One region of the Streptomyces sp. CRCS-T-1 genome, then DNA from elsewhere that is predicted to be linked to it. Evidence: riboswitches for the same ligand, from Rfam matches in the RefSeq annotation. Region 1 holds a riboswitch; the other holds the start of a gene.
What was found. Region 1 has a riboswitch for S-adenosylmethionine ahead of NNW99_RS28220 (aminotransferase class V-fold PLP-dependent enzyme). Riboswitches for the same ligand answer to the same signal wherever they lie in the genome.

Region 1 (4,233 bases):
TTCGGCCCGCAGAAGGGCGCGACGCCGGTTCAGGTCGAGGAGCTGTCGGCCGGCCTGGAGAACTGGGCGTTCGTCCTCACCCGCGATGTCGCCGTCCCGGACACCGATCTCCGCTCCGGTCCCGGCACGGGGGCCTCCGGCGGTCTGGGCGCCGGTCTCGCCGCCCTGGGCGCGCGTCTCCTCCCCCGTTTCGACGTGCTGCTGAACCATCTCGACCTGGACGCCCGGCTGGCCCGCGCCGACCTGGTCGTCACCGCCGAGGGCGCCCTGGACCACCAGACACCGCGCGGCAAGGTCCCGGCCGAGGTGGCCCGCCGGGCCAAGCTCCACGGCCGCCCGGTCCTGGCCCTCGCGGGCACCCTCGGCGAGGGCGCGCACGAGGTGCCGGGCGTGGACGCGTGCAGCGGCATCCTGCCGGCGCCGATGGCCCTGGCGGAGGCCCTGATCCGGGCCTCCGAACTCCTCACGGACGCGACCGAACGCGCCCTGCGGATGATCGTCCTGGGCGCCCGGCTACCGGCTCAGGCGGAGGTGTCCGGGACGCAACGGCCGTCCTCCGTGCGGTAGTTCCACCGCGCGCCGTCCTGGACCAGCTCCTTGACGGCGCTCACGAACCGGTCGACGTGCTCGTCGGGCGTGCCCGCGCCGAAGCTCACGCGGATGGCGTTGAGGGACTTCTCGCCGGGAGCCGCCTCCGGGGCGCCGCACTCGCCCTGGGTCTGCGGGTCGCTGCCCAGCAGGGTCCGCAGGAGGGGGTGGGCGCAGAACAGCCCGTCGCGCACCCCGATGCCGTACTCGGCGGAGAGGGCGGCGGCGAAGTGGGAGCTGTTCCAGCCCTCGACGACGAAGGAGAGGACACCGACGCGCGGGGCGTCGTCCCCGAAGAGGGAGAGGATCCGGACCTCCGGCACCTCGGCGAGGCCCGTACGCACCTTCTCGATCAGGTACCGCTCGCGCGCGACCAGGTTGTCGAACCCGGCCTCGGTGAGCGCCGCGCAGGCGGAGGCGATGGCGTAGGCGCCGATGACGTTCGGGGAGCCGGCCTCGTGCCGGGCGGCGCTCTCGTGCCACTCCACGTCGACGCCGCCGTCCGTACGCCGCGCGACCTTGCGCGAGGCACCGCCGCCCGCGAGGTAGGGGTCCGCCTCGCGCAGCCAGTCGGACCGGCCGGCCAGGACACCGGAGCCGAAGGGCGCGTACAGCTTGTGCCCGGAGAAGGCGACCCAGTCGACGTCGAGGTCCCGGACGGACACCGGGTGGTGCGGGGCGAGCTGGGCGGCGTCCAGCACGATCCGCGCGCCATGGGCGTGCGCGGCCGCCGCGAGCTCCCGTACGGGCCACAGCTCGCCGGTGACGTTCGAGGCGCCGGTGACGCAGACGAGGGCCGGGCCGTAGGGCTCGCGGTCGGCGAGGGCGCGCTCCAGGGTCTCGACGGCCTGGCGCGGGCTGCTCGGGGCGTCGAGGTAGGTGACGCGCGCGTTCCGCCAGGGCAGCAGGGAGGCGTGGTGCTCGGTCTCGAAGACGAAGACCTGGCAGTCGGCCGGGAGGGCGGCGGCTAGGAGGTTCAGGGAGTCGGTGGTGGACCGGGTGAACACCACCTGGTCGCCGTCCCGGCAGCCGAGGAAGTCCGCGACGGTCCGCCGGGCGTTCTCGAAGAGGTCGGTCGAGAGCTGGGACAGGTACCCGGCACCGCGGTGGACGCTGCCGTAGTACGGCGCGTAGGCGGCGACGTCGTCCCAGACGCGCTGGAGCGCCGGGGCGCTGGCGGCGTAGTCGAGCGCGGCGTAGGTGACCTCGCCGCCGGTCACGAGCGGCACGGTGACATCCCGGCCGAGAACGGGCAGCGAGGCACAAACGGACCGGTCGGCGGCAGCGGTGGAGACAGACATGGGGGAACTCCCGTGAAGGCAGGTGGAATCCGCCCGCGAGCGCATGCGGCTCGAGCGGGGGCGAAGGAAAAAGGGGGTGCGGAGGCGGGGCTCTGCGGCCCTATCGCATTCGCTGGTTCACGAGAAACTCCTCGTCACGCGCTTGCCACAGACCTCGCTGCCTGCGGCCTGGTCTTCACCCGGGGCACCCCGCCACGGACGGAGGGTTGCCGGACAGTCGGCCGGGGCCTCATGACTGTCACTCATGACCTGATCAGGAAAGTACGGGAAAAGATCGGCGTCCCGCAACCCGAGTCCGGATCGCGGGACGCCGTACGAAATCCGCTAGGCGTTGCTCGCGGCCACCCAGCGCTCCAGAGTCCGCTTCGCGGCCCCTGAGTCGATCGACTCCGCGGCCTTCGCCATCCCGGCACGGACCTGGTCGGCCAGCGGTGCCGCCGTCGGCTCCAGGGCCACCAGCGCGGCCGCCGAGTTCAGCAGGACCGCGTCGCGGACCGGGCCGGTCTCGCCCTCCAGCAGACGGCGGGCGACCTCGGCGTTGTAGGAGGCGTCCGCGCCGCGCAGGGCCTCCACGGGGACCAGTTCGAGGCCCACGTCGCGCGGGTCGAAGGGCTCCTCGGTGACCTTGCCGTCGCGGACGATCCACACCCGGGAGGTGGCGGTGGTGGTCAGTTCGTCCAGGCCGTCGTCGCCCCGGAAGACCAGGGACGAGTTGCCGCGCTCGGCGAAGACGCCCGCGACGATCGGTGCCATGCGCGGGTCCGCCACACCGACGGCCTGGGAACGCACCCGGGCCGGGTTGGTCAGCGGGCCGAGCGCGTTGAACACCGTACGGATGCCGAGCTGGCCGCGGGCCGCGCCCGCGTGGCGCAGGGCCGGGTGGAACTTCACCGCGAAACAGAAGGTGATCCCGGCCTCCTCGGCGACCTCCGCGACCCGGTGCAGGGGCAGCTCCAGATTGACGCCGAGCTTCTCCAGCACGTCGGAGGCCCCGGACGCCGAGGACGCGGCGCGGTTGCCGTGCTTGACGACCTTCGCGCCCGTGCCGGCGACGACGATCGAGGACATCGTGGAGATGTTGACCGTCTTGGCGCCGTCACCGCCGGTGCCGACGATGTCGACCGTCGCCCCGGGCACCTCGATCACATTGGCGTGCGCGTACATCGTCCGGACGAGGCCGTTGATCTCCTCGACGGTCTCGCCCTTGGCCCGCAGGGCCACCACGAAGCCCGCGATCTGCGCCTCGGTCGCCTCGCCGCGCATGATCCGGTCCATCGCCCAGGCGGTGTCGTCCGCGCTCAGGTGCCTGCCGTCCAGCAGGCCGTTCAGCAGGGCGGGCCAGGAGCGGCCCGCCGCGGTGTCGCCTCCAGCGGGGGTCACAGCGCTCATCAGCCGCTCCTGGGTCGTCGTACGTCGCGTAAAGCAGTGGTCCCACCCTATCCAGCCCCGGGCACCACGAAGGGCCCCGTCCGAACACCGGACGAGGCCCTTCTGTGGCGTGGCGAAGCAGCGATCAGTGGTGGCCGTGGCCGCTCGTGATCTCCCGGTACTCCTCGGGGGTGGGCTTGGGGATCTGGGCCCCCTCGCCGAAGTAGGACTCGCTGAGCTTGGCGCGCAGCTTCTCGGAGCCCTTCACCTTGCGCTCGACACCGTTCTCGTCGGTCGTCGCACCGATCTCGGCCGGCTGGTACTGCTCGTGCGCGGTGAGCGTGTACATCTGCTCCTGGCTGAGCGGCTCGTGCACCTCGATGAACTCACCGTGCGGCAGGCGCTTGATGATGCCCGACTCACGGCCGTGCAGCACCTTGTCCTTGTCCCGGCGCTGCAGGCCGAGGCAGATGCGCTTGGTGACGATGAACGCGAGGACCGGTCCGACGAAGAACCCGATCCGGACGAACCAGGTGACCGCGTTGATCGACAGATGGAAGTGCGTGGCGACGATGTCGTTGCCACCGCCGATCAGCATGATGATGTAGCCGGTGATCCAGGCGACACCCACACCGGTACGGGTCGGGGCGTTGCGCGGCCGGTCCAGGATGTGGTGCTCGCGCTTGTCCCCGGTGACCCACGACTCGATGAACGGGTAGAGGGCGATGATCCCGAGGAAGACACCGAAGAGCACCAGCGGGATGAACACGCCCAGGACCAGTGTGTGGCCCCAGAAGTTGACCTCCCAGCCAGGCATCGCGCGGATCAGACCCTCGGCGAAGCCCATGTACCAGTCGGGCTGGGCACCGGTCGACACCTGGTCGGGACGGTAGGGGCCCAGGACCCAGATCGGGTTGATCGTCGCGATGCCGGCGAGGGCCGCGATGACACCGAAGACCAGGAAGAAGAAGCCTCC
Region 2 (4,233 bases), 1.6 Mb from region 1:
CCCAGCGCTGGGTGAGAAAGCCCAGCCGGTCCGCGCCCAGCATGCCGCGCAGCACCTGCCCCGCCACATCGTCCGGCAGCATCCGGAAGTACTCGGGCGGCGCCCAAGGCGTGTGCGAGAAGTGCCCGATCCGGACGTCCGGGCGCAGCTCGCGGAGCAGGCCGGGCACCAGGCACAGGTGGTAGTCCTGCACCACGACCGCCGCGCCCTCGGCCGCCTCCTCCGCCAGCGCCTGGGCGAACGCCCGGTTGTACGCCTCGTACGACGCCCACTGCCGCCGGAACTCCGCGTCGAAGACCGGCTCCAGCGGGGTCTGGTACAGCATGTGGTGGACGAACCAGAGCACCGAGTTGGCGACGCCGTTGTACGCGTCGGCGTGCACGTCGGCGGGGATGTCCAGCATCCGTACGCCGTCCTCGCCGACCCCGCGCCGTACGGCCTCGCGGTCGCCGTCGGACAGCGCGGAGCAGACCCACAGCGCGTCCGCGTCCGAGCCGATCGCGGAGAGCCCCGAGACCAGTCCGCCGCCGCCGCGCTTGGCGTTCAGCGAACCGTCCTCGCCCACCGTGTAGGAGACCGGGCCGCGGTTGGAGGCCACCAGCACCCGCGCAGCACCGTACGTAGAAGCCATAGCCCTCAACCTAGCCCGGCCCGGAAACGCTCAAACGTACGGACCTGACCCGACCGGCCGAAAAACAGCCCCGGTCAGGCGGCCTTCCGTGCCTGGTACTCGGCGATCTCCACCATCGGCGGACGCTCCTCGGTGTCCACGGAGTACGTCCGCGGCTCGAAGCCGTCCCCGCCCCGCTCGAACTGCGTCAGGGACGGCCGGATCAGATGCCCGCGGGCCAGCCGGAGCTGGGCCGTGCGGTAGATCGCGGCGGCCATCCGGCCCAGCGCCTGCCCGTCCTGGTGCCGGTGCTTGCGCACCCCGACATCGACCTGGGCGAGCGCGTCGAGCCCCGCCAGGTGCAGGGCGTCGACCAGCATGCCCAGCTCGACGCCGTAGCCGACGGGGAACGGCAGCTGCTCCAGCAGGGAGCGGCGGGCCGCGTACTCGCCGCCGAGCGGCTGCACGAAGCCGGCGAGCTGTGGCCAGTGCATGTTGAGCAGCGGGCGGGCCATCAGCTCGGTGACCCGGCCGCCCTGCCCGGCGGCGCCGCCGAGCGGACGGTCGTACATGGCCTTCACCAGGTCCACGTCCGGCTCGGTGAGCAGCGGGCCGACGATCCCGGAGACGAAGTCGGACGAGAAGTCCCTGAGGTCCGCGTCGACGAAGCAGACGATGTCCCCGCGGGTGGCGAGCAGCGAGCGCCACAGCACCTCGCCCTTGCCGGGCACCGCGGGCAGCCGCGGGAGTATCGCGTCCCGGTGCACCACCGTCGCGCCCGCGGCCGCGGCCACCTCCGACGTACGGTCGGTCGAGCCGGAGTCGACGACGACGAGTTCGTCTACGAGCGGCACCTGCCGCATCAGGTCGTGGCGGATGACGGCCGCGATGTCGCCGACCGTCTCCTCCTCGTTGAGCGCGGGCAGCACGACACTGACCGTCTGGCCCGTGCGCTGCTTGGCGGCGAGTATCTGGTGGAGGGGGCGATCGGTCGCGGACCAGGAACGGGTGCTCAGCCAGCGCTCGACTTCTTCCAGCACCGTGGCGGCTCCTCTGCGTACTCTCGGCGGGACGGACTGTGAGCCATCTCGCGGTTCGGACGACTATCTCAACTGTCCTGGTCGTCGGTTACAGTCTTGAACAACGCGGGTGACCATCGCATGTCCGGGGTCAACCCACGTCGACAACCGAATACAGCTCATCCAGAGGGGCAGAGGGAAACGGCCCGTTGAAGCCCCGGCAACCCTCCAGTCGGTACTCGTAGGTCACTGTCGACCACACGCGCGAGGCTCCCGGCTCGGGAAGGTGCCAAATCCGTCTCACGGCGAGATGCGTCGTGAGGAAGATGAGGAGAAAGGGCCTCGCCTCACATGGCTGCGCAGACTGTTGCAAGCACCACCGAATCCACCGTAGACCTCGGCCCCGCCGCCGCCCTGAGCTGCCGCGAGTGCGGTCACCGCGTCCCGCTCGGCCCGGTCTTCGCGTGCCAGGAGTGTTTCGGCCCGCTGGAGATCGCCTACGACTTCTCGGCCTACGACACCGAAGAGCTCCGCAAGCGCATCGAAGCGGGCCCCGCGAACATCTGGCGCTACGCCCCGCTGCTGCCGGTCCCGGCCGACGTCGCGGACAAGCCGAACATCAACCCCGGCTGGACCAAGCTCGTCAAGGCCGACAACCTCGCCCGTGAGCTCGGCGTCGACGCCGGCAAGCTCTTCGTCAAGGACGACTCCGGCAACCCGACGCACTCCTTCAAGGACCGCGTCGTCGCCCAGGCCCTGGAGGCCGCCCGCGCCTTCGGCTTCACCACCCTGTCCTGCTCCTCCACCGGCAACCTCGCCGGTGCGGTGGGCGCCGCCGCGGCCCGCGCCGGCTTCCGCTCCTGCGTGTTCATCCCGCACGACCTGGAGCAGGGCAAGGTCGTGATGGCCGCGGTCTACGGCGGCGAGCTCGTCGGCATCGAGGGCAACTACGACGACGTGAACCGCTTCTGCTCCGAGCTGATCGGCGACCCGGCCGGCGAGGGCTGGGGCTTCGTCAACGTCAACCTGCGGCCGTACTACGCCGAGGGCTCCAAGACCCTCGCGTACGAGATCTGCGAGCAGCTCGGCTGGCAGCTGCCCGACCAGCTCGTGGTGCCGATCGCCTCCGGCTCGCAGCTCACGAAGATCGACAAGGGTCTGCAGGAGCTCATCAAGCTCGGTCTGGTCGAGGACAAGCCGTACAAGATCTTCGGCGCGCAGGCGCTCGGCTGCTCGCCGGTGTCGACGGCTTTCAAGGCCGGGCACGACGTCGTACGTCCCCAGAAGCCGGACACCATCGCCAAGTCGCTGGCGATCGGGAACCCGGCGGACGGGCCGTACGTGCTGGACATCGCGCGGCGTACGGGTGGTGCGGTGGAGGACGTGAACGACGAGCAGGTCGTCGAGGCGATCAAGCTGCTTGCCCGGACCGAGGGTGTCTTTGCGGAGACCGCCGGTGGGGTGACGGTGGGGGTGGCGAAGAAGCTGCTGGAGAACGGGCTTCTCGACCCGTCATTGACGACCGTGGTGCTGAACACGGGTGATGGGCTGAAGACGTTGGACGCGGTGGCGGGGACCGGGCTGACCGCGACGATTCGTCCCAACCTTGATTCGTTCCGTGAGGCTGGGCTCGTCTGATCGTTGACGGCTGCGGGCCGGTGGGGGGCTGGTCGCGCAGTTCCCCGCGCCCCTAAAGCAGGTCCGCTACCCAACCGGAGGTTTTGAAGTCATGAGCGTCACCGTTCGCATCCCCACCATCCTGCGTACCTACACCGGCGGGCAGGCCGAGGTCGCCGCCGAGGGCGGGAACCTCGGGGAGGTCATCGCCGATCTGGAGAAGAACCACACCGGGATCGCCGCCCGGGTGCTGGACGACCAGGGCAAGCTGCGCCGGTTCGTCAACGTGTACGTCAATGACGACGACGTGCGGTTCGAGCAGGGTCTTGAGACGGCCACTCCGGACGGTGCCGGGGTGTCGATCATTCCGGCCGTCGCCGGCGGCTGAACCGGTCGACCGGCCCGATTATTACCATCGGTAACGGCCGTCACTGAGCGTTGATTGAATTGCCCCCTCCGTGAGAGAAGCGGAGGGGGCAATTCTGTGTGGTTGAGCGCGGTACAGTTGGGGAACGCGATCCCGATCCCCTGATCGGGCACCCTGAATTCCTGCCGCGAGCCCGACAAGATGTAGCCAAAGTGTGTGTGTCTTTCGCGGCTTTTGTTCCCTTTGTGTGGCCCGACTTGCCCTGAAGTCTGGCGAATTCTCCCCACATTCCGGATCCTGTGCGTCCGGAATTCTCGTCCGATTGACCTGTTGCAGAGGGCAGTTGGACAGATACATTCGGCCGCGGTCGACGCGTTCCGGCGCACGCCCCCAATCCGTGGGGGGTGAGGTCTGACCCGGATCCGCGAAGTGCGGATCTGTGCAAGGGCCAGTAATAGGGGAGTTAGGCATGGCTCAGGGCACCGTCAAGTGGTTCAACGCGGAGAAGGGGTACGGCTTCATCGCGGTCGACGGTGGTGCGGATGTTTTCGTCCACTACAGCGCGATTCAGATGGACGGCTACCGCACCCTTGAAGAGGGTCAGCGGGTCGAGTTCGAGA

Region 2: another riboswitch for S-adenosylmethionine. It lies ahead of thrC (threonine synthase); the one in region 1 lies ahead of NNW99_RS28220 (aminotransferase class V-fold PLP-dependent enzyme).

Annotation. Positions count from the first base shown of each region.
Region 1 is NZ_CP101651.1:6,232,927-6,237,159, reverse strand. Features, by position in the region: gene NNW99_RS28225 (glycerate kinase) at 1-567, shown strand, start outside; gene NNW99_RS28220 (aminotransferase class V-fold PLP-dependent enzyme) at 522-1,889, opposite strand; SAM riboswitch class IV at 2,023-2,139, opposite strand; gene trpD (anthranilate phosphoribosyltransferase) at 2,214-3,278, opposite strand; gene NNW99_RS28210 (cytochrome bc complex cytochrome b subunit) at 3,403-4,233, opposite strand, start outside.
Region 2 is NZ_CP101651.1:4,594,315-4,598,547, forward strand. Features, by position in the region: gene NNW99_RS20925 (trehalose-6-phosphate synthase) at 1-631, opposite strand, end outside; gene NNW99_RS20930 (glucosyl-3-phosphoglycerate synthase) at 706-1,650, opposite strand; SAM riboswitch class I at 1,806-1,962, shown strand; gene thrC (threonine synthase) at 1,981-3,267, shown strand; gene NNW99_RS20940 (MoaD/ThiS family protein) at 3,359-3,634, shown strand; gene NNW99_RS20945 (cold-shock protein) at 4,083-4,233, shown strand, end outside.